2 regions of the Paenibacillus sp. JZ16 genome follow, and region 2 is predicted to be linked to the other one. Evidence: a T-box and tRNA genes for the amino acid it is inferred to sense, from the RefSeq annotation. Region 2 holds a T-box; the other holds one or more tRNA genes.
What was found. The T-box of region 2 lies ahead of BJP58_RS02365 (alanine--tRNA ligase). A T-box ahead of a tRNA ligase gene usually reads a tRNA of that ligase, here a tRNA-Ala.
Positions count from the first base shown of each region.

Region 1 (15,703 bases), 2.2 Mb from region 2:
ATCAGCGTACAATGTCACTTGAGGCTCCTTCTCGAAATTCTTGCTCTCCTTGACAACAAATCGGTATAATCCATCCGCCTCCGGTTTAAATCGATAGTAGTTCTCTTGCTTCTCTTTTAGATCGATGTCCTCTGCTCTCCGTTCCACCAGGTCGATGAACTTGTCCGTCATTTCAGTAAAAATAAAGCTTCTGGATGGTCCTGCAAAAAGTACGCCTTGAGGTGAAGACACGGTCACTTCCAGACTTGCACCATTAGGCACGACTTGTTCCTCATCCGTTCCGGTTGCCTCCCTCAGAACGTTTCCGCTCGCGTCCAGCAGCCGATAATCATAATACCGGTCTGAGACAACAGATGCATCCGTCAGCAGCTTCGCCTCAAATTGGCCCGTATTCGTAAAGCTTCCCAGCTCTCCAGCAGCAAGTTCCTTCTTAAGTAACGCCTTCTCATCGCTGGCCTCTGCAGTAACTGGTATCGAATACTCATAGATAATGGACTCCGCTGAGGTTACAGTTACCACAACCACACCGCCCCCAGGAATGATAATCTCCTGATCAACGGAATTGATTTGAGCTTGTTCCGGTTTATTCCCCGGGCTGTATACTACATAATCGTAAAAGCTCTTTCCTTCAAGAGCGTTCGACTTCATCCGTTGACTGGTTGTTCCCGTGTTGGTAAAGATAACGCTCTCATGCTGTCTTACGGTTATCTTTTCTCCCACCGGCTCCTTAGCAGGTTCTGCCTGGAATAGTCGATATACGGCCCCAAACAAAACTTGACTGTCCGAAGAAACGGTCACGATCACCTTATTTCCAGGCGCAACGACAGGCTCAATGCTGGTACCTGTTCGACGATCGATTTCCTCGCCGGATCCATCATAGAGAACATAATCGAACGTACGGCCACCATTTACAGCCTTACTCACGATTGCCTTGTCGATCGTACTGATATTCGTAAATTGATAGCTCTGTCTCTGATTCAGTGTAGCTCTGTGGAATGCGGGTTCTGTGCTTGCTTCAACGGTAACATCGCCTGAGTACTCATAAAGAATCGGAACAGAAGAAGGATTCGTGATCACGATATAAGACTGAGACGTGACTTCAAGTTTCGAGGAAATGTTAAATCCGTCCGAGAGAAGCGTTCCATTAGAACGATACAGGGCATAATCCATAGAACCGCCCACGGTATCCGCATTGTGGCGAAGCTCAACATCAGGTCCATTGTTATAAAGAACATAGGATTCATTTGGATAGATTGTGAGATGCTCGACTACCTCGCCCGGATCATCTTGTCCGCGGAATACACGGTATAGACCACCGAAACTGACAGGTTCGTCTGAAGCCGTCGTTACGACTGCTTTATAGCCTGGAGGCACCTTAGGCTCCACCGTTACCCCCGTTCTTCGTGACTGTTCTGCTCCCGTTGCATCATAGATGATGTAGTCAAAGGTACGACCACCCGCCAAGGAAGCTGTACTGTCCAAATACTCGCTTTCCGTGCTGACATTGGTGAATGAGAAGCTTTCTCCCTTGGACAAGGTTACGCGCAGATAAGCAGGCTCTGTACTTGGCTCCACCGTAAAATCGTCCGTATAATCAAATACGATAGGCTGGGTACCGGCTACAGTGACGGTAGCATAACCTTGTTTCGGTACCTGGGGACTGGAGCTCCGGTTAAAGGCGTCCGAAGATCGACTGCCATCCGCTTTATACATGACGTAATCAAATATCCCGTTTACTTTACTGGCATTATTCATAATGGGATTAGACAATGTCCCATGGTTACGGAATATATAGGACTCCCCGGGATTGAGGGTAATCTGACTGATCGCCTCGTTAGGCCTACCACCGCCTTGGAACACGGTATAGATGGCACCAAAAGTCACCGGGTTATCCGACACTGCGGTTACAACTGCCTTGTTATTTGGATACACTTTGGGTTCAACGCTTGTCGCTAGTCCTCGCGAACGTTCAGTCCCATCTTCGTAATAAGTAACATAATCAAATAACCGACCGGACGAAGAGGAAGCGTCGCTGTCCAAATATTCGAGACTGCTACTAATATTCGTAAACTCGTAACTCTCCCCTCGATATAGAGTCACCCTTTCAAATGCAGGCTCCGCACTTCCTTCAACCGCAAAATCATCGGTATAATCAAACACGATGGGTGTATTTCCGATGTTCGAGACAATCGCGTATCCCAATGAAGGAATGCTCGGGCTCCCTTTTTGATTAAATCCACTTCTGTATATGGTATCGTCGGGATTATAAATGACATAATCAAATAAGCCGCCGACGTTACTTGCATCATTCCGGATGGGATTCGTAAGCGATCCATTATTATAAAAAACATACGTATCTCCCGGATAAACGGTTATCCGGCTAATGGCACTTCCTCCTGTGGGCCGTACATCAAACGTTCGGTATGGGACGCCGAATGTAACAGGTGTCGCCGTAACCATCGTAAGTACTGCGGTACGTCCTGCTGCAACACTAGGTTTATTTGACGTATTCGTTCCTCTTGAGTACTCAGTTCCATCCGGTAAATAAACCACATAATCGAAACGATCACTGGACTTGCCGTCACTTTCCAGCGTATCCGTCTTCGTGCTCACATTCGTAAATTGATAGCTTTGTCCTTGATTCATTATGATCCTCGTATACGCCGGTTCCGCACTGTACTCCCCGTTAAACATATCGTATGGAAACCCCACGGTAACCGGGTTGATCGTAGCCCCGGTAATAATGATTTCATTCCCTTCGCCTACCGCCGGCTTTGAGACACTGTTAAAATCAGAGCTGTCTAGTGTGCCGTCCGGAGTATATTCAGCATAATCGTAACGCTTCTCCTGGCTGCTGGAAGCATCGCTTTGCAGATTAAGGGACTGATTCCCCTCATTCGTAAAAATATAGCTTTCTCCCTGATGAAGTGTAATACGATGGAGTGCTGGTGTCGAGGATAAGGAATACGTCACTTCAGGAAAAATGGAGAACGTAACTGGGAACATCCCCGAGACCGTAATGATGGTGGTAGCTCCCTTTGTCTGAGAAACATTCCCGCCGTGATTCATATCCTCACCCGTAATTCTGCCATCTGCATTAAAAGTTACATAGTCAAACACAATTCCCTTTGAAGTTGACCCATTATTTGTAATGGACTTGGTTAAGGTGGACGTATTATAAAATCTGTAAGATTCGCCTGGGTATAAAGTTACCTCTCTTTTTTCTGCAAGCAATTCTACATTTGAATTATGATATACAGCATCCGTAACACTGGGCGGCGCCACTACTTCCGGTACCATCTCTTCTTCGTTAGGTTGCTGAACTCCCTCAGCTATTGATATGGACGGATTCCATCCGTTAAGACATAATGCAAATACCAACAGCCATGGAATCATTCGGTTTCTCTTAGACTTCACGTTCTCTGCCTCCTCTAGCAATATCATGAATCAGCCGCAGGAATTTTCCGTACCCCCTTCCACTACCTGGGACATCTTATAAATATCGGTATACTATATAGGCAGCTGAATAGGAATAATGGCTCTATCGCTCGACAAATTACGAGGTGGATCATGTCGATATTTGTAAAAAAAGCGCCCCCGGATCTGTTTCCAGACGCCGGGGGCGCTTATCGTTCATCCATTTATTCCATGTGTTCAAATACTTTGAATCTTCGGACATCCTGCAACGCCAACAACGTATGTTCATCGACTACATAGATTTCCGTGTCTTCCAACAGCTCGTTCAACTGATTTTCCACCCCTGTACCTTCTCGAGCTTTAATGTATATTCAGGCACTTTACCTTAGCTGTATTGTTTTACCGACAGGCTGCTCCAGACGGTTCCATTTGCCACTACAAAACCATCTCATCCAGCTCTCCACTTGTGTCTTATTACGTATGTTCAGTTGGTTCATGACTTTTTTTCACTGGAATGCCATCCAACTTCATTTCAATGGCTTTCTTCTTCATTTCTACCGGACAGCTGACTCTTGCTGCCAACGAAAAACACCTCCAAGGTTGTCTCCATATCTTACGACATGGTTGCATTCTCTTGAAGGTGTTTTTAATTTGTCTCACGCTATGGGGGCAGACTCAAAAGACTTGTGGGACGCTTTTTCTTTTTTTTCCAGGCAAATTCTCCCCGGATAAAGTTTCTGATACTTTAGACCTCAAGAACAGGCTTCTCGCCTGTAACCGGGGAAATCGCTACTGACCGTTGAAACTGCTGTTAAATCATAAGTAAAACGAACTGGCATGAAAACACATTAGAAATCGGAATAACAATTTAATTTTTCTGTTACGATACAACTTTCGAACGGTGCAGCCTTACTGAACCCCAGATCAGTCCGTTTGAACGAGTCAAAAAAACAGCGCCTCGAACCCCGACGCTGTAGGTGCTCATGACATAAAATGATTGCCCATTTTCATTATGTTCAATATTCGTCCCCAATTCGTCCCCAAGACCATTTATGGACAGTACTAAATACGTATTAAAAAAGCAAAAAACCCTTGAATATCAAGGGTTTTCTTATTATGGAGCCTAGGGGGATCGAACCCCTGACCTCATCGCTGCCAGCGATGCGCTCTCCCAGCTGAGCTAAGGCCCCGTAAGCGACTTCTATATCATATAAAAAATCAGCAGGCATGTCAACAGGTTTTTCACATTTTTTGATGACGTGCTGTATCCCTTTTACTTCTCTATATAATGTCACTTATCGATGATGAGGATGGGCTCCTTGAGAGCACCGGAAGAGCACCTGGATCACGCAGAACCCTGGTGCTCTTACAGCTCCTGACCGTCCGTATCCTTGGACAGTAGGCTTTTCAGTTCCTTCATAAACATATTGATATCCTTGAACTGCCGATACACGGACGCAAACCGGACGTACGCTACCTCATCGACCGGATACAGCCGTTCCATCAGAAGCTCCCCGATCTGGCGGCTCTCCACCTCTGCTGCTGCGGTATTGCGCAGTGCCTTCTCGACATCCGATACGATCATATCCAGCTGATCCACGGATACCGGACGCTTCTCGCATGCCCGGATCAAACCGCGGAGTACCTTCTCCCGGCTGAATTCTTCTCGGCTTCCATCCTTCTTCACAACAATCAGCGGCGTTTCCTCCACCATCTCAAAGGTTGTGAATCTCTTGCTGCACTGCTCGCATTCCCTGCGGCGGCGGATGGATTTATTCTCGTTGGCAGGCCTGGAATCCAGCACTTTCGTTCCGGCATAACTGCAATATGGACACTTCATAAAGTTATCTTCACTTCCTTTGTTTTCAGCGTATTTTAGCCTTAATGGCCCTAATGAAAAATTTACCAGCAAAACTTTTTTCTTTTATGTTATGAAAATGCGAAACCCGAGACATAATACTTTTACCAACCCAAGGAGGTGAACTTAACATGGCACAAAGCAACAACAACTCCAACAACCTGGTTGTTCCTCGCGCAAACGCTGCTCTTGAGCAATTGAAGTACGAGGTAGCTCAAGAACTTGGTATCTCCATTCCACAAGACGGATACCAAGGTAACATGACTTCCTACGAGAACGGTTCGATCGGGGGATACATCACAAAGCGTCTTGTAACCCTGGCCGAGCAACAATTGGCTGGTCAATTCTCCGGTCAATAATTGATTCTTCCTTAAAAAAGGAGTGTTGGACGGCTCGATGTAAGAGCCTGTCCAGCGCTCTTTTTTCGTTAAAAGCCGTCCTTATACACATCCGTATATTGATTATAATAATAAATCACGCGCTGTACATAGTGGCGGGTTTCCCCGATGGGAATACTCTTCACATTCTCGTAGGTTCCATCCCACATGCCCTTGTTGATCCAATTCTTGACGTTCCCGGGGCCTGCATTATAGGCGGCGATGGCGGCAATCGGGTTGCCGTCCATTTCCTTGTGCAGGTTCTGAATATACCAGGTGCCCAGCTGGATATTCGCATCCACTTCATTCTTTACGTTCAGCAGGTTTACCGATGGCAGCTTGGCCATTTCCATCGCCCAATTCGCCGTATCCGGCATCAGCTGCATAATGCCCAGGGCGCCTTTCTTGGACTCCTTACCCGGCTTGAAGTTCGTTTCCACACGAATGATGGATGCCACCAGGAACGGATCGACCTCATAGTATGCGGCATGCTTCCGTATTTCATCTTTATAATGAATCGGATACAGCAAGGTCATCCAGTTCGAGCTCAGATACAGAAGCGCTACAAAAGAGACAAACAGCAGAAGCAGCACTCTTTTTTTACGGAGCCACTTCATAGACTAACCAACCTGCCCCACAGGTTGTCCACCTGCTGCTGTGTTTCGGCCAATGTTCCGCTGTTATCGATGAGGATATCCGCCAGACGCTTCTTCTCCTCGATATCCATCTGACTGTTTAAACGCGCTTCTGCCGCTTCCCTGTTAAGATCATCGCGTACCATCAGACGCTCAAGCTGCAGCTCTCGCGGTACATAAACAACAGCGATCTGGTCAAGATAAGAATAATGCTCCTTGGCCTCAAGCAGCAGCGGAATATCCGCTACCACCAGCCGGTCGGGATACTGCCGCTCATACGCTTCCGTCCGTTCCCGGATTTCCTGCCGGATCGCCGGATGCGTGATCTCATTCAATACCGTTCTCTGCTCGGGATGATGGAAGATCACTTCCCCGAGTTTTTTTCGATTCAGCGTACCGTCCTCAAACAGGATCGCTTGTCCAAAATGTTCGGTCACTTTACCCAGCACCGGATGACCCGGGAGCATGACTTCCCGGGCGATGAGATCCGCATCGACGAGAAGTGCTCCCTTCATGGCCAACATGGAGGACACGGTGCTCTTGCCAGTTGCAATTCCTCCGGTTAAACCGATATTCATGACTTCACCTCATAACAGCTTCATTATACCCATGACGATTAACAAAAAAGCAGGCAAATAAGAGATAAAACGCATGCCGCCCTTGGATGCAAAACGTAAACCAACCCTCATGCCCAGCACCAGGAATATCCCGCTAAACAAGGAAACAACAGCCGCGGTACCTAACGGTGAGAAGCCCAGCATGGCGGCGCCAAGCCCTGCGCCGAACGCATCGAGCGATAACGCGATCCCGAGCCACATCGCCTCCCACGGGGAGATGCTGCCGGAGTCGTCCAGATCCGCCTTCGAGGGACTGCGGAGAATTTGAATGACAACCCCGGCCTTCGGAATCTCAAGAGAGAATACCGCCCGCTGAAGATGCACTTGACCTGCCGTGTTAACCTCACGTCTTGATTTCACTTGATGGTCAGATGCCTTCGTTTCCATAAGAGACTTCGAAATATCCTTACTGGAAACCGGCTGCACATCTGACTCGTTTTTTCTGCGAACTTGCTGATATAGAGACCATAAGCCCAGCAGAATCAAAATGGCGGCTCCGATCACAGACGCCACGGATGGGGATAAGAACCGCTGTAACAGCGCGCCCGCCTGCATGGAGGCGCCAAGCACCAAGCCGGAACATAGCGAGATGATCAATACAGACAGCAGCGGTATCCTTGTTTTGCGCAGACCGTATGTAACCCCCGCACCGAATCCGTCCAGGCTTAATGCCATGGCCAGCAGCGCAGACGAGAAAATATGACTGAGCACCCTTTTCCCTCCTCGTAAGCTCCACATCAAGCGGCTCATTCATGAAGAAGAGCAGCTCCATGCGCTCCACATATGTTCCACATTATATGTGTAGGGATAGGAATGGGTGCACGCCTATTGGATTACTTCTTAACCGGCTGACACTTCGGGCAGAAGTGGGTCCCCCGTCCGCCAACCACGATCTTATGAATCGGTCCACCGCATGTATGACACGGCTTGTCCTTCCGTCCGTAAATCTGATGACTATGCTGGAACATCCCCATTTCACCCTGTCCATTGACATAGGATTTAATGGAGGAACCACCCGCTTCTACGGCTTCGGACAGTGTATCCACAATGGCATGATACAATCGCTTGAGCTCAGCATCCTTCAGGCTGTTGGCGTTACGCTCCGGATGAATCTTGGCTCGAAACAATGCCTCATCGACATATATATTGCCGATGCCGACCACATATGCCTGATTCAGCAGCACCGCTTTAATCTTCGTTTTTTTGCTGCCGATGACTTCCTTGAAAGTTCCGAACGTAAACGTATCATCCAGCGGCTCATACCCCAGCTTGGCAAGAGGAGCATGCTGAAACTCTTCCCCCGTTGCAAAGAGATGCATCGTTCCGAATTGGCGTACGTCCTTATAACGCAGCTCCGTCCCGTCCGAGAAATGGAATATAACATGAGTGTGCTTCTCCACCGGCTCCTCGGCAGAGTACAACCCGTAACGCCCTTCCATCCGCAGATGCGAGACGAGCACCAGTCCGTCCAGCAATATCCTTAAAAATTTCCCGCGGCGCTCTACACCTTCCACGGTATGATCCTTCAACATAAACGCAAATGCCTCAATATCATCAGGACGCTGAATAATCCGCGGCAGATGTACGGATACATGATCTATATGCTTACCTTTAATCAATTGGTTAAGTGTTCGTTTCACCGTTTCTACTTCCGGCAATTCCGGCATAATGACTTCACCTCATCTCCCATTATACCGGAAGTTAGGACAGAGCGGGACCATGGTTTTGTGGAAAGGTATGGTGCATAATGCGCCCCTCTTCACGCCATGATCCCTATAAACGATTCTCTATCGGCTAACCATATTGTATAACTTTACTTCGCTTCGTACCAGTTCTCGCCATAGCTGACTTCCGATTTCAGCGGTACCGACAGCTTCAGCGCTTGACTCATCACTTCCGGCACCAATTCCTTCATGATCTCCAGCTCATCCTCCGGCACCTCGAACACCAATTCATCGTGCACCTGAAGCAGCATGCGGCTCTTCAATTGACGATCATGCAGCGCCTTGTCCATATGGACCATGGCCAGCTTGATAATGTCCGCCGCGGTTCCCTGAATCGGCGTATTCATTGCTGTCCGCTCGGCAAAAGACCGCAGGTTGAAGTTGCTGGCGTTAATCTCCGGCAGGTAGCGTCTGCGTTCAAGCAATGTCTTCACATAGCCGTCTTGTTTCGCCTGCTTGACGATCACGTCCATATAACGCCGGACGCCCTGGAACACCTCGAAATACTGGTCAATGAAGGCCGCGGCTTCCTTCCGGGTAATATTCAGGTTCTGGGACAAGCCATAGTCGCTGATTCCATACACGATGCCGAAGTTAACCGCCTTGGCGGATCGGCGCATATTGGAGTCCACCTCATCCACGCCGACTCCGAACACGTCCATTGCGGTCTTCGTGTGGATATCCATATCGTGGACGAAGGCTTCCTTCAGCCGTTCATCATCCGAGATATGCGCAAGCACGCGCAGCTCGATCTGGGAGTAGTCCGCCGCCAAAATGCTCCAGCCCGGCTCGGACGGAACGAAGACCTTGCGCAGCTTGCGGCCCTCCTCCAGACGGATCGGAATGTTCTGCAAATTCGGATATTGGCTGCTCAGACGGCCCGTCGCGGCAATCGTCTGACGATAGTACGTGTGCACTTTGCCCGTTTGTGACGAAATCTCCTTCAGAAGACCTTCCACATAAGTGGATTGCAGCTTGGCCAAGGTACGATACTTCAGAATCAAGCGGACAATATCGTGATAAGGCGCCAGCTTCTCGAGCACCTCGGCATCGGTGGAATAACCGGTTTTGGTCTTCTTGATGACCGGAAGCTCCAGCTTCACAAACAGAATCTCGCCCAGCTGTTTAGGCGAATTAAGATTGAATTCCGTTCCGGCGATCTCATATATCTCATGAACTAGCTTCTCGATCTGTCCTTCAAACTCGCGACCCAGCTCCTTCAAATCCTCCGCATTCACGGCAATTCCCTGCTTCTCCATATCGGCCAGTATGCGGGACAGCGGCATCTCCAGCTCATGGAACAGCGGCAGCATTTCATTGGCAGCCAGCTCCTTCTCCTGAACGGGAACCAGTTCGGATACAGCCAGGCATTTTCTGGCCATGTGCTCGCTGAGCTTCTCCATATCGGGAACCTTGTACTTTGCCCCTTTACCGAAAACATCCTCATCGGCTTGAAGATACGCAAGCCCGTATTTGGAGGCCAGACCGCTAAGACTTTGATTCGATTCGGTTGGGTCCAGCAGGTAGGCAGCCAGATGAACGTCAAATGCCGCGCCGGCAAAAGCAATGCCCTGCCAGTGGAGGGCCAGATCAATGCGGTGCAGATCATATCCGCGTTTAGGGATCCCGCTATCGGCAAGCCAAGCTCGAACAGGCTCGGCCTCTTCCGACTTCAGAACCTCAAACGGAATGAAGTACTGCCGTTCCTCCGTAGCGAGTGCGAGCCCGATCACCTCGGCATGATGGGGATTGTCCCCATGCGTCTCTACATGGAGTATGGTGACGTGGGCCAGGTTATCCGCAACCTCCTTAAGCCCCTTCGTGTCTACAAGGGTCACTTCAATCTTCGCTTCGGGCTTCGACTCAGCCGCATCCCCGCCCACTCCGCTTGTGCTCAGGTTTAACCGTTCAATGAGCGATTTAAACTCCAGCTTCGCCAGTGCGGGCCCTGCCGTCTCTTCATTCAAGCCTGTAAACGCCATGTCATCCAGCGACTGCTCCAGCGGAACTTCGCGAAAGATCGTAGCCAGCTTCTTGCTGAGTATGGCGGAATCCGCATGCTCTTCAATTTTCTCTTTCATCTTGCCTTTCAGCTCGTCGGTGCGTGACACCACGGCTTCAACGGATCCAAATTCATGAAGCAGCTTCAGAGCCGTCTTCTCACCCACTCCTGGAACGCCGGGGATGTTATCGGAAGCATCGCCCATCAGTCCCTTAAGGTCGATAATCTGATCAGGCGTCAGGTCATATCGCTCCTTAATTTGTTCCGGTCCGTAATACTCGATGTCGGTAACGCCCTTGCGGACCATGGCGATCGTGGTATGCTCCGAAGCCAGCTGCAGCATATCCTTATCCCCGGATACAACCATCACCTTCCGGCCAGCTTCATCAGCCTGACGGGTAATGGTCCCGATAATGTCATCGGCCTCATAACCGCCGATTTCAAATTGGGAGACGCCAAGGCCTTTCAACAGCTCTTTCAGCAGCGGGAATTGTCCGGAGAGCTCGGGAGGCGTTTTCTGGCGGCCACCCTTGTAATCCTGAAAATCCGCATGCCGAAATGTTTCCTTGCCTGCATCGAATGCGACCATCATATGGGTCGGTTTGTGTTCCTCAATCAAGCGAAGCAGCATCGTCGTAAAGCCGTAAACCGCATTCGTCTGCTGTCCGCTGGCATTGGTCAGCGGCGGCATCGCGAAGAATGCCCGGTAAATGATATTATTTCCATCAATTAAAATCAGCTTGTCCATAGAACACCTCGCACCAATATTACTTCCTTTCCACATGATAACATAGGTTACCGCCAATTCCGAACAATCCGTTCGATTAACGGTGAATTCCTAAGAATACGCAAAATATCCCCACAAAGTGGGGCCTGCGCTTCGATGCTTATTCCAAATACTTTGCGGGGGCCCCCAATATATAAATGCGATTAAAGAATTGCTTCCGCTTCGCTGGAGCTTTCTAAATTCTCGCAAAAAAACGCCAGCTTTCGCCAGCGTTTGACTTATCATTATGCTATTGATTGAGGTCGGGACGATGACCCGTTACGAGGTACACCGTGCTCTCGCCAATGTTGGTTGCATGGTCGGCGATCCGTTCGATGTAACGTCCCACCATGATCAGCAGCATCGCCTGATTGGCCGAATCCGGATCGGAGGTCAGATGCGCATACAGGTCCTGCAAAATCACGCTGTACAAATGATCGATCTGATCATCGTCCTGGGCCATTTTATAGGCAAGATCCGTATTTTCCGTCAGATAGGATTCGATCGATTCCGAAACCATCGCGCGCACCAAATCCGACATCCGCGGAAGATCCACCAGTGGCTTGATCAGCTTCTGGCCTTGCAGACGGATCGTCACTTTAGCGACATCCCGCGCCAAGTCACCCATACGCTCCAAATCGCTTGCAATCCGGAAAGCCACTAAAATCCGGCGCAAATCCTTTGCCACAGGCTGCTGGGTCACGATCAGACGGGAGCCGATGTCCATGATTTGCTCTTCCATGTTGTTTAACTGCACATCGTTCTTGATAACCGCCTGCGCTTTCTCCGCATCCAAGGTCTGAAGGGACTCCACGCTGTTTGCCAGTGCCTCCTCCATATGCTTGCCCATATCCTGCAGCAAACTTCTCAGCTCATCAAGCTGCTGATCAAACTCAATTCTCCGGATCATGTGTGATGCTCCTCCTATCTACTTTTAAGAAAGATCATAGTCGTGATAATGGCTTAACCAAACCGGCCCGAGATATAATCCTCGGTACGTGCATCCGACGGCGTCGAGAACAGCGTATCGGTGTTTGCAGATTCAACCACTTCGCCATTCAGGAAAAATACGGTCTGCCCGGATACGCGTGCTGCCTGATGCATGTTATGCGTAACCATGACGATGGTGTATTTGCTCTTCAGCTCCTGCACCAGCTCTTCGATTTTCAAAGTCGAGATCGGGTCCAGCGCGGAAGTTGCTTCGTCCATCAGCAGGATATCCGGCTGTACGGCAAGTGCCCGGGCAATGCATAGGCGCTGCTGTTGGCCGCCGGACAAGCTCAGCGCGGACCGCTTGAGATAATCCTTGACTTCATCCCACAGCACGGCTTGTTTCAAGCTCTGTTCCACGATTTGGTCCAGCTCCGCTTTATTGCGGATACCGTGAAGTCGCGGCCCGTAGGCGATGTTGTCATAAATCGATTTAGGAAACGGATTCGGCTGCTGGAATACCATCCCTACCTGCTTGCGCAAGGCTTCAACGTGGACTTCCTCGCTGTAGATTTCGGTTCCTCCGATTTGCACGCTGCCTTCAATCCGAGTGGAAGGAATCATGTCATTCATGCGATTCAGCGTGCGCAGCAGCGTAGACTTACCGCAGCCCGACGGTCCGATGAACGCCGTCACCGTTTTCTCCGGAATGTCCAGATCCACGTTTTTAAGCGCATGGTACGTGTCGTAGTAAAGATTTAATTTCTTAATCTGTATGATGGATTCCATATCTTATTCATGTCTCCTTTTTCACGATTAGATCTGCTTTATGCGTCTCTTAGATGTTCTTCGAATACTTGTTCCGGATCCACACGGCTGCAATATTCATGATGAACAGCATGATGAGCAACAGAATAATACCCGAAGCCGCCAGCTCGTGGAAAGCCTCACTTGGTCTTGATACCCAGTTAAAGATCTGGATCGGCATGACAGTAAACGAATCAAGCAGATTTTCCGGCAAGAAGGCCACGTACGTTAAAGCACCGATCATGATCAGCGGTGCGGTTTCGCCGATCGCACGAGACAAGGCCAGGATAACCCCGGTCATAATTCCAGGAATCGCTGATGGCAGCACGGCGCTGGACACCGTTTGCCATTTCGTTGCGCCCAGCGCATAAGAAGCATCGCGCCGGTTCTTAGGCACGGCGCGAAGCGCCTCCTGAGCGGCAACGATAATAATTGGCAGCACCAGCAGCGTCATCGTTAATACCCCGGACAACAGGCTGCGGCCAAGATTCATGCTGCGCACGAAAATCGCCAGTCCCAGGATACCATATATAATAGAAGGAACCCCTGCAAGCGTACTGATATTCAGCTGGATCAGCCGAACCCAGCGGCTGCGGCCCGCATACTCTTCAAGAAAGATTGCCGCGCCCACGCCTAATACAAAAGACAGCGGGGCCATGAGCAGGAGCAGATAAATCGTGCCGACAATCGGCGATTTCAGGCCTGCTTTATCCGCGATACGTGACGGAAAGTTCGTGAACAGATCGGGTGAGAGTCTGTGAACGCCATCCATCACGATCGTAACAATCAAAGCCATCAAGGCTAGAATACCGATACTGGTACAAGCCAGGAATATCATATGCAGCGTTTGGTCACCCAGACGTCTCCGGTTGATTCCTTTGCTATCCCCCAGATTCAATTGTTTCATCTAGTATTCCTCCCTGAAGCGGCGAGCGACCCACTGCGCCAATATATTAAGCAAGAAGGTGATGACAAACAAGGTCAGACCTACCGCAAAAATCGTGCCGTATTCAATCGTTCCTCGCGGAACGTCTCCCATGCTTACCTGAACAATATAAGAAGTCATGGTCTGAATGCTTTCCAGCGGATTCAGTGTCAGCTGCGGCGTAGCACCTGCAGCCACCGTAACGATCATCGTCTCGCCAATCGCGCGCGAGAATGCCAATACGAAGGACGATACAACCCCCGATAAAGCGGCAGGCAGTACAATTTTCAGGGCAACCTCAAATCGGGTAGCACCCAGCGCGTATGCTCCGTGACGAAGGCTCTTAGGCACCGCACGCATCGCGTCTTCACTTAAAGACGAGATCATCGGCAGGACCATGATGCCGACCACGAGACCCGCACTAAGCGCATTGAATATCCCCATGTCGGGAAAAATCTTTTGAAGGAATGGCGTTACCGTTTCAAGCGCAAAATATCCGTAAACAATCGTTGGTACACCAGCCAACACTTCAAGCACTGGCTTTACAACCCCCCGAACCCGGGCAGGAGCGTATTCATTGAGATAAATAGCGCATGCCAAGCCGATAGGCACTGCGAAAATGATCGCAATGCCTGTAATCAGCAATGTGCCGCCCAGCAGGGGCAGCACGCCGAATTCTTTTGGAGGGAGAATTGGACTCCATGTCGTTCCAGTCAAGAAGGACCATACCGGCACTTCTTTGAAGAAGATCACGGATTCCTGTAGAAGTGTATATACAATACCGATGGTGGTAAACACCGAAAGCATGGCACACAAGCCGAGCAGGATTGGAACGATTTTGTCTGAGAGGCGTGTTTTGCTTCGACGGAATGTCATGCTTTTAGTGTTTGCCGCCACGGGTGAAGTTTTGTTCATTCTCCTCTTCCCTTTCTATGGGTTGCCCGAAGGATCCCCTTCGGGCATGAAGTCTTTAATTATTTTGCCAACTTGTCTTTTTCTTCTTGATATTGTTCATCTTGAAGCGGTACGAAACCAACTTCGCCAGCAAGACTAGCGGCATTATCAAGGTAGAAGTTCATGAATGCATTCACTTCCGGACGCTCAAGCTCCTTATCGTTTACATAGAGCAGCAGCGGACGGGACAATGGAGCATAACTGTTATCCTTGATCGTTTCCATGCTTGGAGCTACTGTAGCCGTACCGTTATCGATCGGAACCAGCTTCAATTTGTCTTGGTTCTCTTCATAGAAGGAGAATCCGAAGTATCCGATGGAGTTCTTGTCGCCAGCAACCCCTTGTACGACTGCATTTGTATCGGCACTGAACGTGATTTGGCTATCGTTTCTGCTTGCTTGAGCTTCACCGTTAATCGCTTCTGTGAAGTAGTCGAATGTTCCGTGGTCTGTACCAGGAGAGTAAATTTTGATTTCCTCTGCCGGCCATCCTTCGCGAACGTCAGCCCATGTTTTTACAGTGCTGTTCGGCTCGTAAATTTTCTTCAGCTCATCTACCGTTAATTTATCTACGAATTCATTGCTCGGGTTAACAACAACGGATAGTCCGTCATAAGCTACCAGAACCTCATGATAGGTAATGCCCTTGGATTTTGCTTCTTCAGCTTCACTGTCTTTAATTGGACGGGATG
Region 1 is NZ_CP017659.1:2,759,336-2,775,038, forward strand. It holds gene BJP58_RS12410 (hypothetical protein) at 1-3,417, opposite strand, end outside; tRNA gene BJP58_RS12415 (tRNA-Ala) at 4,535-4,607, opposite strand; gene nrdR (transcriptional regulator NrdR) at 4,784-5,257, opposite strand; gene BJP58_RS12425 (alpha/beta-type small acid-soluble spore protein) at 5,407-5,634, shown strand; gene BJP58_RS12430 (lytic transglycosylase domain-containing protein) at 5,703-6,269, opposite strand; gene coaE (dephospho-CoA kinase) at 6,266-6,865, opposite strand; gene BJP58_RS12440 (MntP/YtaF family protein) at 6,875-7,615, opposite strand; gene mutM (DNA-formamidopyrimidine glycosylase) at 7,738-8,571, opposite strand; gene polA (DNA polymerase I) at 8,718-11,378, opposite strand; gene phoU (phosphate signaling complex protein PhoU) at 11,647-12,306, opposite strand; gene pstB (phosphate ABC transporter ATP-binding protein PstB) at 12,360-13,115, opposite strand; gene pstA (phosphate ABC transporter permease PstA) at 13,165-14,040, opposite strand; gene pstC (phosphate ABC transporter permease subunit PstC) at 14,041-14,973, opposite strand; gene BJP58_RS12475 (PstS family phosphate ABC transporter substrate-binding protein) at 15,033-15,703, opposite strand, start outside.
Region 1: it has a tRNA-Ala gene. The T-box ahead of BJP58_RS02365 (alanine--tRNA ligase) is inferred to sense a tRNA for this amino acid. The anticodon was not compared.

Region 2 (15,703 bases):
ATCCATTCTCCCCGAATCGATGAATGAAAGTGGAAAAGAACGACTCTCCGTGCGATTGCTCATGCAAGGACTTGCCACCGTACGAATCTTTAATAGGGCGACCGAATGAAGGTTGGCTGTCCAACTCATCGATCGTCGTGGCTAAATTATAATAACTTTCTGCCCGGAAGAAGAAGCCATCCCTCGGGCGTCGCGGACCTCTGATCAATTGTATATATTCATATAAGCTGGAGTGAGTAGCCTGGGTTGAGAAGGAAAAGTTGATCGTCCCACCCTCCGGGTTAAATCCCCATGCGACAGCAATGGACTCCATCAGTGTTGATTTGCCCATCCCATTTTCACCTACGATATAGGTTACCTTGGGGTGGAAATCAAGAGTATTTAGGCTTCGAATGACCGCCAAATCAAAGGGGTAACGATTATAAGCGGGTACTTGGTGCCTCTTGAGCTGAATTTGTCGTAAATAGGAATGCTGTACATTCAATATAGTTCACTCCCTTTTAAGCCTTTAATCGTTATCCTTTCCTTTGTTGGCCAACGCTGACTCATGTCTCACCCTTTAGTTTACTCCATCAATCAAATAATACCACATACCGAAACTATCCTGCCCGTAAGCGTAAGGAAACTGCAATCGATCAACTGGTCGGCTGCAGTTTTATCATTAGTGAGCTATCGTTTCCCGTTAGTTTAGCGAAGTTCCCACCACCATGTCCAAGTATTTCCTTAAGTCATCTTTGGCGTGTGAATTATTAGTCCAAGCTCCTAAATTCCAACTCATATATCTAAGTCCTAGGTAGCGAGAGGCGATTGCATACATTTGATTGAAATGATTATCTGAAAACTCCATAGTATTAGCAGCCAGTAACCCCCTATATTCCTCAATTTGTTCCGAGGTACCGCAGCGAAGAGGAATGTCTAGAAATAAAGAGCCATACCTAGCTTCTTCCCAATCAATAAAAATTACATCCGTATTGTTATGGACTAACACGTTTCCTGGATTAAGGTCGTTATGAATTAATGTTTGACTGCTCTCATCTTTTATTACGTATTGTATATCCTCGGAAATCGTATTTGCCACATCTTCTACTAAAGGTATGTATTCTCCGAAGGTTGCTCTAAACTGTTCGTTCCCCTTAGCTGCATGCCATTGGGGTTTCCACCGCTCGTATAACATCTTTTCAATATGGGAGCTGTCTACCTCAGGTAACCATGAAAGTTCTTTTTTTTGACCAAAGTTAGAGATGTGAATATGTGATAGTACACTCGGTTCACTTTTCTGAAGCAACCTAATATTTATAGTTTTATAATCCGTTTGATAATCAACATCCTGTAAACAAATAAGAGACCTTTCATCTACTTCAGAGCCATATGACAGAGAAAAAGGCACACTTGCTTTTTGTGAGTAAAGCCTTGTTAGTACCAGCCGTTCTATCCTGGTAGCATGTTTTGAAACAAGAGACAACTTTGAGGTTTCGTTAAGTATTTTTATTAGTACACTATGTCGCATTAACTCAACTGCTTGTAATCCCATATTAATCGCCTTGCTTTCAATGCTTAAAACTTCTGCTTTAGGATCTATAAATTTCTTCACAGTCTCTTGTACCAATTTTTGGACATTATTATTTATTAACGTCAAGTTACTCACCCACTCATGTAATACTTTACCGAATTATACCGCAGTTCTAAGCTTTAGTGTGAAAAAGAGTTTTAGACACTTTGTTCGACTATCCTGCCCGTTAGTTGAACAAAAGCTGCCGATCACATTGATCTGCTGCCTTCTTGTTTTTATTGACTTATCGTTTCCCGTTAGCTTAACGATACTGTTGTTCGTTTATTTCAAATTATTCCAGATTTAATCTTTCCGCGGTGCTTTCCAAACTACAAATAGAATCAATGACTGCGGTGTGCTCAGCTAATATTTGCAGCTTCAATATGTGGACTCCCCATCCCCTCTCTTAAAGGTCCCACTTGATTATTTAAAGTAAGTGCGTTTATTATATAAATAATTTCTTCTACATTACATAAGATTTTCAAAAAATCGATCTTCAATCACCGTTAATCTGAAGGAACTTTATTCAAATAACCTATACATTAAAAGGAAGCGATAATGTGGATCAGATCGATAAAAACATCCTGTTTCATATGGAAAACCAAGCCAGATTGTCCATGACCGAATTGGGAAAGTTGGTGGGACTATCACAGCCAGCCGTCACGGAACGAGTGAAGCGACTGGAAGAAAGCGGGGTGATTGAAGAGTATCGTACCGTTATAAATCCCAAAAAAATAGGAAAACAAAGTACATCCTATCTACTTTTTCGGACCAGAGAATGCAATGCTTTCCTTGATTTCTGCCGTTCTTCCCCCGAAGTTGTGGAATGTTATCGCGTAAGCGGGGAACATAACTATTTATTAAAAGTCATGACAGACTCCATCGCGGACCTAGAAGCGTTTGGAGATCAGTGTGACAAATTCGGAACCTACACTACACTTATCGCGATGTCTTCGCCTATTGCGCATAAAAACCTGATTGAAGGAACCAACCTCCTCATCTGAGTATTACGCATTTATTTAAAGACCGCCCATCTATCGGTTACATGGATGGGCGGTCTTTCGTATAAAGAATGAAGCCGTTTTAGAAGGGATTCCTAACAACTGATCTTTTCCGATATAAAAATCCGCTTTTAGCGAGATCTAGGAAATCCGTGATTTTGGGCGGTCCAAGCTATAATAAGGGTAATTAGCAACAAGAGAACCAATGAACCTGGTAGGAATCTGGCCCCGATCCAATCAAGCAGGATAGCCCCAACAATTCCTCCTGCACCGATTCCGAGATTCCACGCCGTTACTAGCATGGATTGAGCGATATCCGCACTTTGGCCACCTGCATGTGCAATGGCTGTCTGTAGTAATGTGGCTGCTCCGCCAAAGGTCATTCCCCATGCGATGACACCGAAGATGATGACGACCGGCTGATTTATCCAGATTTCCATTGCCGCTGAGGCAAGGGCAAATATCGCAATGCTTGATAAAACCAGTATTCTCATATAACGATCAATCAGCAACCCAATGATCCAAGTGCCGATTACTGAAGTCACACCGAATAATAGCAGAATCAGATCGACTCTATGGGCCAGTGCCGTGTCGGCCAGAAAAGGGGAAATGTAGGTATACAAAATATTGTGAGCTAGCACCCAGGCGAGAACCACAAACAAAATGGGCCGAATTCCAGGTATGAAAAAGATTTTATGCAATGGGAGTTGATGCTGAGCGGGCTCTCCTTCATAATCCGGCATATTCCAGAGCACCCATGCAATGAGGGCTAGCGTCAATATGGATACTGTTCCAAAGATCAGGCGCCAGCCTGCATACGTTCCGAAAAATGTTCCTATCGGAACCCCGAGCGCCAATGCCAAAGGTGTGCCTACCATAGCGACGGCCATGGCTTTTCCTTTTAACGACTCAGGCACCATGCGGCGTGCATAACCTGCAGTCATTCCCCACAACACCCCCGCTGCTACTCCTGCACAGAAACGTGCGATTAGCGTTATAGCATACACCGAAGATAAGGCAGTCACCGTGTTAAATACCAGAAAACCTATGATACATAGCAGCAAAAGCGGTTTGCGTCTCCACTCTCGTGTCGCCGTGGTCAGCGGAATGGCAGCCAGCAGGGAGCCCACTGCATATAACGTAACCAGTTGTCCGGCCAGCGCCTGCGTTACGCCAAGATCACTCGCAATCTGGGGTAGTAGCCCAGCAGGCAGACTTTCCGTAAGTATGCAGATAAATCCTGCCATAGCTAACGCCAGTAGACCTGCCCATGGAAGACTTTCTTTTTTGACATCGGTGTCATTTGTGGCAGAATACATTTCGTTCGAAATCACAAATAATGCTCCTTTATTCTGTATTTTGAGATAGCTAAAATGCTCACTTGCTATCTTTGATAAGCTTACAGAAATAAGCTCTCATTGTGCATACAGCATTAAAGGTAGTGGAACTTTATCACAAAGAAAATCCATTTATTTCGGAATGTTTACTTTTAATTTTAATGGTCATCTTATTCTAGCCACTATGACTGCACTAACCTGCCCGTTAGCTTAATGAATTGCATGGAAACCTAGTTAGATATTATCTAATCGGTAATCGGCTCATGTTCTTGTCCATTACGGCAATCGGTACAAGTTCTTGTCCTCGACTCAGGACAAGAACTTGTACCGATATCTTGTATCTCGACAATTTTGGCTTTCTCAAATATTAAAACCATTAATAAAAATATTGAACAACTATAAGACCGACAATAATAACAATAGTTAATACTAAAGTGCCTTTCCAACCTAAATCGACTATACTATACCGAGCCCTACTATTTCCGGGATTCATATGACCAAATGGATTATTTTCCAATTCTTCTTGTCTTAGTCTTTCTCTTGTTCTTTCAGGAGTTTCATAATCTTTGCTCATTGTTTACCTACCCCTAGGTTAATAATTTTAATTAGATATCCAATACCAATTTATTGATGCAGTAGTATAATAATAACATTTTTATGTATTCCACAACCTTCTTGCACTACCCTGCCTGTTAGTTGAACAAAAGCAGCCGATTACGTTGATTGGCTGCATTCTTGTTTTTATTGAGCTATCTGTATCCCGTTAGTTGAATTGTTTTTTATGAAAAATTGGATAGTATCGTTTTATTCCTAGGTACTGTACTCAATAAAAAGTCTTCTTTAGGTGCTTCTTTTAAGAGATTTTCTCCACGTATTCTTAGTTCCTCGTGTTGATTCCGTACGCGTTTAACATGCTCTTCATCACCTTTAACCTGGTTTTCTATATTTTGATATTCCTCAAGGCTCTTATATTCCCAAATCGCAAAGACTTCAATAGCACCTTCGATTTCTTCCGTCATCCACCGACCAACTAAACTTGCCCCATATTTGAGTTGTGTAGGTAAAAGAAATTCATTAAATAAATGATTAAATTCATCTATTCTTTTTGAATCTATTTTGTATGACTTCCTTCGATATATACTCAATTCTTTATCTTCTCATCTGCTCGAAATGTCACTAAGTATTTATTCTTTAATGAACTTTATATCCCTGTTAAAACAATCCTGGAACTTCAACATTATTAAGCTAAACTGCCCGTTAGCTTAGTGAAATTGCATGGAAACATAGTTAGATACTTGTCTAATCGGTAATCGGCTCATGTTCTTGTCCTTTACGGCAATCGGTACAAGTTCTTGTCCTTGGCTCGGGACAAGAACTTGTACCGATATAACAAAAAAGCCGCTAAAATAGCGACTTTCCATGGGACAATGTTTCTGTCCTCCGACACTTCTTTATGGGTTGTGTCACATAAACGGCCGGTCAATCCGGACGTTTATTGCGGGAAACGTTAGCTCAATAAAATAGCGACAGTCAATTTTCTCGTCCTTGGCTGTCGCTGTTTCTTTTTCAAATTTAGTCTAAAACATACCCTGCTTTCAATCTTCAACTTTAGAAAACTGATGTTTAAAGAATTCCTTATATGTCATTGGTTTTCGGCCAATTAGACTTTCAAGATCCCCGGATGTCTCCGAAAATTCTCCAGTGTTGACTCCTCGCACCCAGCCTAATAAAAAATCAGTCATGAAAACAGGCAAGCCATTTGCTACCATAGAGTCTATATATTCTTTTTCGCTAACTGACTCATAAGGGATATTCATCTCACTAATCTCCGAGAGGGCTTCAGCGATGTCTGCAAAAGAGCTCCCCTCGCTGCCACTTAGAGTGTATGTCTTATTTTCGTACCCGTGTTGAGTGAGAACGGCTACGTTAGCTGCCGCCAAGTCATCCAGAGATGCAGCGGCAACTTTGCCGGAACCCTCTGGTACTCGCACGCCGGCTTTAAGCGCATCTCCGAAATACATATGCAAGGTTTCAAGGTACGGTGGATTCCGCAGAATGGTATAGTCTAATCCGGATGCTCTAAGCGTTTGTTCAGCAAATAAGTCTGACATCGTTACTTCGGGCAAAATAAGATTTGAATTTTCTTTTCGAATGATCGACGTGTAGATCACTTGTTTAACACCAGCCTCCTTTGCAGCTGCGATGACATTGAAATGTTGCGTATTACGGTCGGTAAATGCTTGCGCGGAGATAAGCATGACTTTGTCAACACCATTAAAAGCTCGCAGAAGGGAGTTATAATCGAAATAGTCGCCCTGATGGGCCTCCACACCTTCTTTAACAAACCTTTCGATTTTTTCAGATTGCGGATCACGTACCAATACAGCGGCCTGATTTGCCGGAACCTTTTTAAGAAGAAGGTTTAGCGTCCTGCTGCCAAGATTACCCGTTGCTCCAGTAATAAGTATTTTACCCATATTAGTAACCCCTTTGAACTTTTATTGATAAACCAGTTGCAGTATAGGATAACGTTATCGTACAGTGTATTGATCCAGCAGATTTAAATTCAATCCGGCGAGAGGTCCTCCTATTTGCTGCAGCAGACCGCCCTGGCTCAAGGATCCAAGATCAATACAGGCAAAGCCAATCTTCTCCCAAATTTCTTTCAAGACTTGTTTTACCTGGATGTCGTCACCGGACATGAACAGGACAGTCTTCGGCTTCTCTTCCGTGTAATCCTTAATCCATTCCATCGGAACACTGTTAAAAGCTTTAATTACATGAGCACCCGGAGCATATTGGGCTACGATTTCACTTGAATTCTTTCCTGACCATTCGCCAAGTAGAGGTTCCGTATTTTCAAAACGGTTGGTAGCATCAATAAGAACACGGCCTGTCCAGTCAGGAACCATTGACAAAGCAGCAGGCATTTGCGCCCACGTCACGCATAATATTACAAAGTCCTGCTCAGCTGCTTCTGACGGTGTTCCGGATTTTGCGCCAGCACCAAGCGAGCTTACCAGATCTGAGAGCGTTTCGGGACCACGACTATTACTGAGAATAACTTCATGACCGTGAAGCAATAGATGTTTCGCCAGCGTTTGAGCAACTGTTCCAGCACCAATAAAGCCAAATTTCATAACGCACCTCCAAAAACTTATCGATCTACATACGACTCCTTTTATTAATTCTTTGATTTTCTTCATGGCCATAAGTCTTATTATGATCCATCCATAACTTTTAAAATAGTACGTACTTTTATGTTATATAGTAACTAAAAAGTGATAATTGTGATGAAGTGCAGAATAAATGGATCAATGAAATTACTCTATTCTACATTTAATCTCCGATATTCATCCTTACTCAAGTTCTTCTCTGCATAATTTTGGCCCCAATCACAAAGAGCTCGCAAAGTGGGTTCAAGTGACATACCCATTTCTGATATTGAATATTCCACTTTTGGTGGTACCTGATTGTACATTTTTCTTATAATCAAATTAGCACTCTCCAACTCCCGCAACGACTGGACTAACATTTTCTGAGATATTGTGGGTATGAGCCTTCTCAATTCACCGGTCCGTTTAGGACCTTTTATTAAATAATACAGAATAAGAGGCTTCCACTTCCCGCCAATGACATTTAAAGTGATTTCCAGATCACAATAAAAAGTTTTCAATTTAAAAAACACTACCCTTCATTAAATTTCCATTATTATAATACATGATAACCCTATTACTTGTTGATCTAACGGGAAATGATAGTTGAACATAAAGGGTTTCACATATTAGTCATGACTAATATGTGAAACCCTTTAATATATCTATCTTTCTTAAATTTAGGTCTTGATAACCTAGTAAAATTAAGTATTAGACTGACGCTGCCTCACTAAGGATACAGGTAGGATAGCGCATAAGCCACTGGTATGTTCAGTACCTTACTCTAGATGCTAATTGCTCTTGGGCTTTTTCGATGGGCAACATTTAATAAAATAGGTCGGGCTCATCTGAGCCTGGCAGCCGGTACATACATAGACTGTTTCACCGTTATGTGTAAGCTTCCGAATTGGCTGGGTAGAGAAGAGGTTGGGCTCATCAATAAACTCTAGGAAGAATTGTTTTTGTAACTGCTTCCGGGTCTCCCATTCAATTTCTTGCCCAGGTAAGTAATTGTGCACGTCTCGAAGCCAAATCTCAAATCGGTGCATGATCTCGGTATAAGGACCTTCTCCATTCTTGATGCTTCCTTTTGTAGGATATGCAATGCCAAGCGAATCTGACCACTTCAGATTACCGTTTCTTCTGGCATAAAGACGACTACTCTTCTGACTCTTTCTTTGTATATCTTGACACAGGTTGCAAAGCTGCAACGAGCCATTCCGTTCAGCAAGCGCAATATCTTGGGGAAGTCTCGCGTAAGATTTCTTGCAGGCGGTACAATCCAATATATGTACGATCGGTGGGTCAGACTCTCTACGCTGTGAAGTGTTAATGAGATGAGCGGCTGCTCGAAGGTCCATCGTAACTCCTCCTAATGTGTACTGTCTACATGACACATTTTACACACCGGGGATTAAATGTGTCATGTCGATTGTACACAAAACTGCCGCGACTCAGATTTAGTCTATTTAATCTCTTCTTCAACCTCCACTTGCTAATAGTTGAAAGTCCTACAAATGATATTTTCTTTATATGGTCATTTGCTTTTCGTTAGTCTTCTCCGTTTACCTGGCGATTCTCTATTGTTTTATAGTAACTTGAATACGTTCGATCGCTATTCGATGATTTGAAACTCCGTAAACAATCATCTGCAGCCTGCGCTTTGCTTTTGATCAATAGCTTTAGACAGATACCAGTCACGAGCTCTCTCGTAGGGTAGTATGTGCGCTTATTCTAAATGATTTGATTTTTGGGGTTCAAGGTGTAGGATTTCTTTTGATAAGTAACGGTAATCTTGCCGGTCTTGCATCTTCGGTTCCGCCCAACAAGGCCATCAACTCTATCGACTCGCACAGGTTTTCAAACAAAGCCTCGGGTCAAGCCCGGGTCAGACGCTGCTTAAGCAAGAGGCTGATACTCCAGCCGACAGCTAGTGCGGTGGAGCTGTCTCCGCGCGCCAGCCGTTCCTGGGCCAGCACCATTTCATAGACGGAGGCTTCCTCTCCGCCAAATCGCTTGGGAACGGTTAGTTTTAAATAGCCTGACGCCTTGAGATCTTCAAAGTTCTCGTACGGAAACGATCCTTCCGAATCATGCTTGGGAGCTCTCTCCGCGAATATGGCGGCCAGCCGGTCTGCCCTCTCCGCAATGTTCACCTCGTGTTCATTTCGTATGAATGGATCTGCGACATAAGATCGGTTCAAGCTCGCCCCCTACTTTTCAATACCGTGTATTTTGGTAGTAATATAGAAATTGTTAGCAATCCGGATTTGGGGTCTCGATGAAGGGACGTTATGGCAAGTGAAGCTCGAAAACCTGCTCGACGTGGCTTACGCCCCACGCTTCGTTCGGACGCTCGCCGGTCTTGCGGAAACCGACGTTCTCGTACATCCGAATCGCATTTTCCTGATCCTCGGTCGTTTCCAGGAACACGTTCCGGTAGCCCTTTTCCCGGCAATACTTGACGGCCTCGTTCAATAACGTCTTGCCAAGTCCCCTTCCCCTGAAATCGGGGTGCAGGATGAACCATCTGAGCTGTGCTTTGTCCGGCGTATGCCCGACAATGGCGATAGCGCCGACGATGTGGCCGTCCGCCTCCGCCAGCCAGAACCGATCCTTCTCCCGGTCATAATGTTGGAAGAACTCATGAAAGGTCTTGCAAACATAGCCCTCAAATCCATGATTATAACCGCACTCCTCCGCGTACACCCAGCCGTGCAGATGGATCAGGACGCCAACGTCCCCCGACCGCAGCTCGGTGCGGATGACCACGCCCAGACCGCGATCCTCTTCGGTGGAGAGGGAGCTTTCAATGGCCGTCATGCTCTTCGCAATCAGCCCCTTTCTGTGCTCCGGTAGTCCCTCGATTAACCGGCGGATTTGCTCGTCGGATAGCGCATCGAGCTTGTGCAGCATTTCACGGCCCTGATCGGACAGGTAATGATAGTAGGATCTGCCGTCTTTATCGGATTGAACGCGGTAGGTCAGCCCAAGCTTATCGAATCGCTTTAAGATGCGGCTTAAATATCCGGCATCGATGCTCAGCTTGTCGATCAGCATTTTGGCTGTGCAATGCTCCGTATTCTGAATTTCGTAAAGCACCCTAGCCTCGGAGAGAGAAAAATCGCTGTGCAACAGATGTTGATCGAGGAGTCCGAGCACATTCGTATAAAAACGGTTAAAGCGCCGGATCGTCTGAATGATGGTTGCATCTGACATGATGAGTGAGCCCCTTTCTTTTTATTCGGATAGCAAAAAATTAACATTAATATTTGACTAAGTCAAATATTAATTTGACATAGTCAACTAAATGAACAGCGAAAAACACGGAATCCGCTTATTCCGTGTTTTTCCCATGGTAACCCATTACAACCACCTTGCTTAGTTGTGCAGGTCGACGGTTTTATTCAATTCGGAATCCTCTTCCTGACGCTGGCCGTTCATTTTCCGGAAGGCGCTGACAATGCAGATTTCCGTCGGGGTCCTAATTTATCAAAATAAGTGGAACACTCGAAATTTCCCAGTGAGATTAATACCCATCATTCTTAGGTCACATCCTTCTGTGCTAGCCTTCGAATGTCTTTGTAGCGTAGTAAGGCCCTTCAGTAGAGCAACACTCATGTATACATATGATTTGCCTCCTGTCCGTTTGTGAACAAAGGCAGCCGATCTCTTAGCGGTTGCCTTCGTGGTAGTGCCCAGAATAAACTGTTAGGATGGGTTTATCTAAGTATGTTTCTGTAGTAATAACCCAGGGGCCTTTAGTTGGTGTATAGAAATACGTTGCACTTGTAGTGTACGACTTTCTACCCTTAACATTATCGTCAGCTCTAATTCGTGAAAGTTCAAAATCAATACGCTTATCACTATAAAATTTTACAGTAACATTTAAAAGGACTTTCCCATTTACTTAATTCAGGGAATTTAAAGTGATTGTTACATCGTTACGTGCAATAGTAATTGGAAGTTTTTAGTAATTATCGATTTGAATATAGCGCCACATAAAAATGCGGATACGATTTTCAGTTTTTGTTTCATTATTTAATCCTCCAAATTAATATTCACCATCAACCTATCTGCTATATTAGCATCGTAGCATTACAAAATAGCAGTATGAATCATGTTCTTACGAATCACCACCCATTATATTGGACAGGAGCCACTGGAAAAACAACCTTCTACTATAACCTTGCTATAAATGATGTCCGAGCAAGAATTATTTCAATTGTTAATGCGAATAGAAGTACAATTATTAGCGGTAACGGTTATGCTACAATAAATGTTAGTATAGATGGACAAATGTACAGGTTGGTTGTAAGTAATTATAGAATAAATACATTTTACCTTATTGATTAAGTTACAACATACCTTTAGTTATTGGAGTAGTTTATGCTAAATATAACCACATACATTGAAAAGAAGACTATAGATTCTTTTTACTTTAGTCAAGATAATATTGAAGACTATTTTATTTCATTGAAAGATAGTTTATCAATCCAGGTGGCTAACAGACAATTAAACAAGCATAAAGGCCATAAGTTAGATGGTGTAGTAAATATAAAAACGTCTGATACTACAATCACCAACTTTATGGATTGGGATGATATTGACTTGATGTGGATCGGTGTTTTAGAAATGACTTTGGAATATAAAAAAACAGGTTTTGGAGAGCACATTATGGCCATGAATAGCCATGAGTGGAGTGTCAAAAGAATCATTACAAAACCAGAGAACAAGATATTATTTAGAGTAAAAAGAAATCCGTTGATTTTTGAAGGTACAAACCTTTACGAAGCTTACAAAGAGACGAAAAACATTGTTGTTGAAGAAGAATTTTTATCTGAAATTCTTAAGGCGGCTAATGAGTTTATTTCTTTTAGAGAAAAACTATTTAAAATTGATAATCTAGGCAGATTAAAAGCAGTATTGTCTGAAATACAATCTTATTAGGCCAACTAGTAGTTTTAATTTAACAAGTGGCATAAAAAGATCTCCCAATCTGAGCAATTCGGATTAAATCCGAATTGCTTTTTCTTTAAAAACTGTTCTCCGGTACCGCCAACGGAAAGGCCAAGCGATGTCAAACCGTCTTCATTTGCCGGATTTATCATTCATCCTGGATTCCCGGCAACTCATAACGTTGTTACAAATGGCAATCCTAAAACATCAGCTATTGTTCAGCGTTTTTATTAATTACTCCTTTAATCCTTCTAACTCCAGCAGCAGAAGATTGTTCTTTTTTAATACTGAACTTTCCTATGTTTGTTGTATCCTCTACATGAGGTCCTCCACATACTTCTCGACTCCAAACTTTCCCTTCATTATCTTTGATTGTATACACCTTAACGATATCCGGATATTTATCCCAAAAATTCCCTACAACATTACTTTCTTTTGCTTCAGTTTTAGGCATCTCTGAAATATAGGTAATTGCTTTTGACGAAATCGCATCATTCACATACTTCTCCACCGCAGCTATTTGCTCTGGCGTAAGTTTTTCATCATGGTTGAAGTCAAACCGTATTCGCTCTGAGGTAATATTACTTCCTTGTTGATGAACATGATCACCTAAAACTTCCCTTAAACCAGCAAGTAATAAATGAGATACCGTGTGCAGCGCTGTTGTTTCTGTTGAATGTTCAGCTAATCCACCTTTAAATTTACCCACAGAAGCAGTTCTGCTCTTTTCAGCATGTTTCTTTGCCGCCTCTATATAAGACGCCTTGTCCTCCATGCTATATCCATTTTCAGTTAGAAACTCTTCCGTCAACTCCAAGGGAAACCCATATGTTTCGTAAAAATAAAAGGCATCTGCACCTGTAACTTTACCCTTATTCTTAAGATGTTTTTGTATTTCAAATTCTCCTTGCTGTAAAGTTCTATAGAAAAGATTTTCTTCCTTATTTACTGTTTCGATAACTTTCTTTTTATTACCGATCAAATCTTCATAAGCTGTTGCTTCATCTATATAAACTTCAGACAACTCACCCACAAAACTTCCTTGTATACCTATTTTTTTACCTGCACGAATCGCCCTTCTTAATAACCTTCTTGTTATATACCCTGCATCACTATTAGCTGGCTCCGCACCATCATTAATTAGAAAAGTAGCCGCTCTCACATGATCAAGTATGATTCTAAACGACTTTAAATCGTCAGTATATTGTTTACCACTTAACTCCATCAATTTTTTCTTGGGATTAAGGAAGAAAGCCGTATTATAAATATCCTTGTCACCATTAAGGGCTGTTGCAACCCTTTCTAATCCGCCTCCATAATCCATATTGGGATTTTGCATTTTTACAAATCCTGTGCCTTCTTTTTTGTAACACATAAATACGTTGTTCCCAATCTCTAAAAACCTCTCGCTTTCAGAAGCAGGATGATCCAGTGAATCACCGCCTGGTTCAAGATCATAAAACATTTCACTATCAGGCCCACCCGGTTCACCAACAGGCATATCCAATGGACTTCCGGCTCGACTCCACCAATTTTCTTTTTCATCGTATAAGAATATTCTTCCACCTCTAGATGCTCCATATTGATAGGGATCATCTTCAATGATAGGTTCTATACCAACTGATTTAAATTTTTCTGACCAGATTTGAATGGCTTCCGTATCTTTCTGTATATTCAAATCATCACTTCCTATAAAAGCACTGATATACAGCCTGCCAGGATCAATTCCTAATTCGATAATATGCCAATTCCAAATGGCATCGATTTGCTTTTTCTTATAGTTATTTTCATTTGCTTTAAACTCCCATCGACCTATCATTTCAAAAAATGTCAGATGCGACGTATCTCCTACTTCATCAATATCCACTGTCCTTAAACACTTCTGAATATTAGCAATCTCATTACCTATCGGATGCTTTTCCCCCAATAAATATGGAACCATAGGTTGCATTCCACTTCCTGTAAACAACGTTGAGGAATCATTTTCTGGCAACAAGCTAGAAGAGGGCACTTGGCTAGCCCCTATTCCTTTCATAAAATCAATATATGATTTTCTTAACTCATCTGGTGTCATTTTCACCATGCTCAATACCTCCATTTCAATTATTAATTATTCTCGGAAATTACTTTGCAGATATTCAAACGAGAAGAAATAAAACAAAAAAGCCCTAAGCTGACCTATTTCTTGTCAACTTAGGGCGAACTATGATGTCCGTGTTACCACCTAATTTCAGATTTCTCTGCACTCTATCAATACGGGATATCTCCGATATTGTTTCCTGAATAACGGTGGAACTCCGTTGAAGCCTACTTAGATTCCTCTGTTCGGTTCACAGCTCCGAGACTGCTTCACTATTAGATCAATGAAGATTCGCACCAACCATCTTCTCTCTGTGAGATCCCTAATAGCTACTATTTCTCATCATAGCCTTTTCGTTTTAAGTTGAACCAATGCTATCACACTCAACTTGTTCTGTCAATTAATTCCACTATTTTTTATAAGGTATAAGTCTGTCGATTCTACCATCAGCTTTGGCAATTCGGTTGCTTCGCATCCTCTGACTTTAGCCAAATTATAATTCTCCCCAACCTCAATTCCACATTCCTGTTTACCCTGTGAAATAATCAGGAGGTACAACAAACTTGGGTGGGGAAGTATCGCTTCCGGAGCGGAGGTGATAACCCTTATGATATCCCTCCATACTTTTTGGGATAGTATGCCCATTGGAAATTGAACTATACTGCCCGTTAGCTTAACAAGACAGCTGATCGCTTAGTCGTAAAAGATTAAAACAAAAATTAACGTGAATAATCTGTCCTGATGGTACTATTTCCCACCTCAAATGTACTTTTCATAAGTCTCATCTGTGCAGGATTGCCTAATGGGCTAGCGATTTGCATTGGCAATATTTACTCATTAAACTGTGTTCTCATCTTTGTTAAAGTGGATAAGCATTATGAAGACAAAGACGGGAGTTTTAATAGACATGAGCGTTCTCACCAAATCTATCATTGGTCTGCTTTGCGTGACGACATTAGCGGGCACCTATTTCAGTTATACGGAGCATCAGAATAATCGGCAATGGGAGCAGCAACAACAGCACAATACGCAATACTGGTCACATATGCAATTGATCTACCTGCGTGATTTCGACTATGCGCTTGCGGAGTCCCTTGCGGCATCTACGATTTCAGATCGGCAAGCAGCACTTCAATCTGCGATTGAAAATGCCAATTTTATCTTGCAATCTGTAAGGATCGGATCCGTTACAATGAACTTTCAATCTTGGTCATATGAGTCGTTTATCACAGAGGGCAGCCGCTACTTGGCCTATCCTGCCAGCGAGAAGGAAATCTCGCTTAACCCGGATCAATTAGAACAAATTCAGCGTTTGAGAACGTTCGCGAGGACCGCCCTACCTTATCTCGATCAGATGAGAAAGAAAGCTGTTGATTCCTCTATATCAGATATACAACAGATATCAACTGAAATGGAAGAGGCTTTGTCTCAACTCGACTCGGTCTCCACCTATGGAAATAAAGCCTTTAACGAGTTCCTGTACAACCAGAATCCATACATACCTCCGAAGCCAGGAACCGTTTTCGCCGGTGAAACCACTTATACGGCTACGGAGCTTGCGGCCAAAGCGAAAATTTTCATGGGCGAGGCTTGGAATAAAGGAGCAGGTAAGCAAATTGTCC
Region 2 is NZ_CP017659.1:528,913-544,615, forward strand. It holds gene BJP58_RS02300 (AAA family ATPase) at 1-484, opposite strand, end outside; gene BJP58_RS02305 (phosphotransferase) at 683-1,645, opposite strand; gene BJP58_RS02310 (Lrp/AsnC family transcriptional regulator) at 2,110-2,553, shown strand; gene BJP58_RS02315 (MFS transporter) at 2,682-3,869, opposite strand; gene BJP58_RS02320 (DUF6366 family protein) at 4,264-4,461, opposite strand; gene BJP58_RS02325 (NIPSNAP family protein) at 4,667-5,032, opposite strand; gene BJP58_RS02330 (SDR family oxidoreductase) at 5,483-6,364, opposite strand; gene BJP58_RS02335 (NADPH-dependent F420 reductase) at 6,419-7,027, opposite strand; gene BJP58_RS02340 (winged helix-turn-helix transcriptional regulator) at 7,216-7,563, opposite strand; gene BJP58_RS02345 (hypothetical protein) at 7,834-8,403, opposite strand; partial or broken gene BJP58_RS02350 (acyl-CoA dehydrogenase family protein) at 8,923-9,246, opposite strand; gene BJP58_RS02355 (bifunctional helix-turn-helix transcriptional regulator/GNAT family N-acetyltransferase) at 9,335-10,261, opposite strand; gene BJP58_RS02360 (hypothetical protein) at 11,432-11,992, shown strand; gene BJP58_RS02365 (alanine--tRNA ligase) at 12,213-14,084, opposite strand; T-box leader at 14,193-14,436, opposite strand; gene BJP58_RS02370 (hypothetical protein) at 14,989-15,703, shown strand, end outside.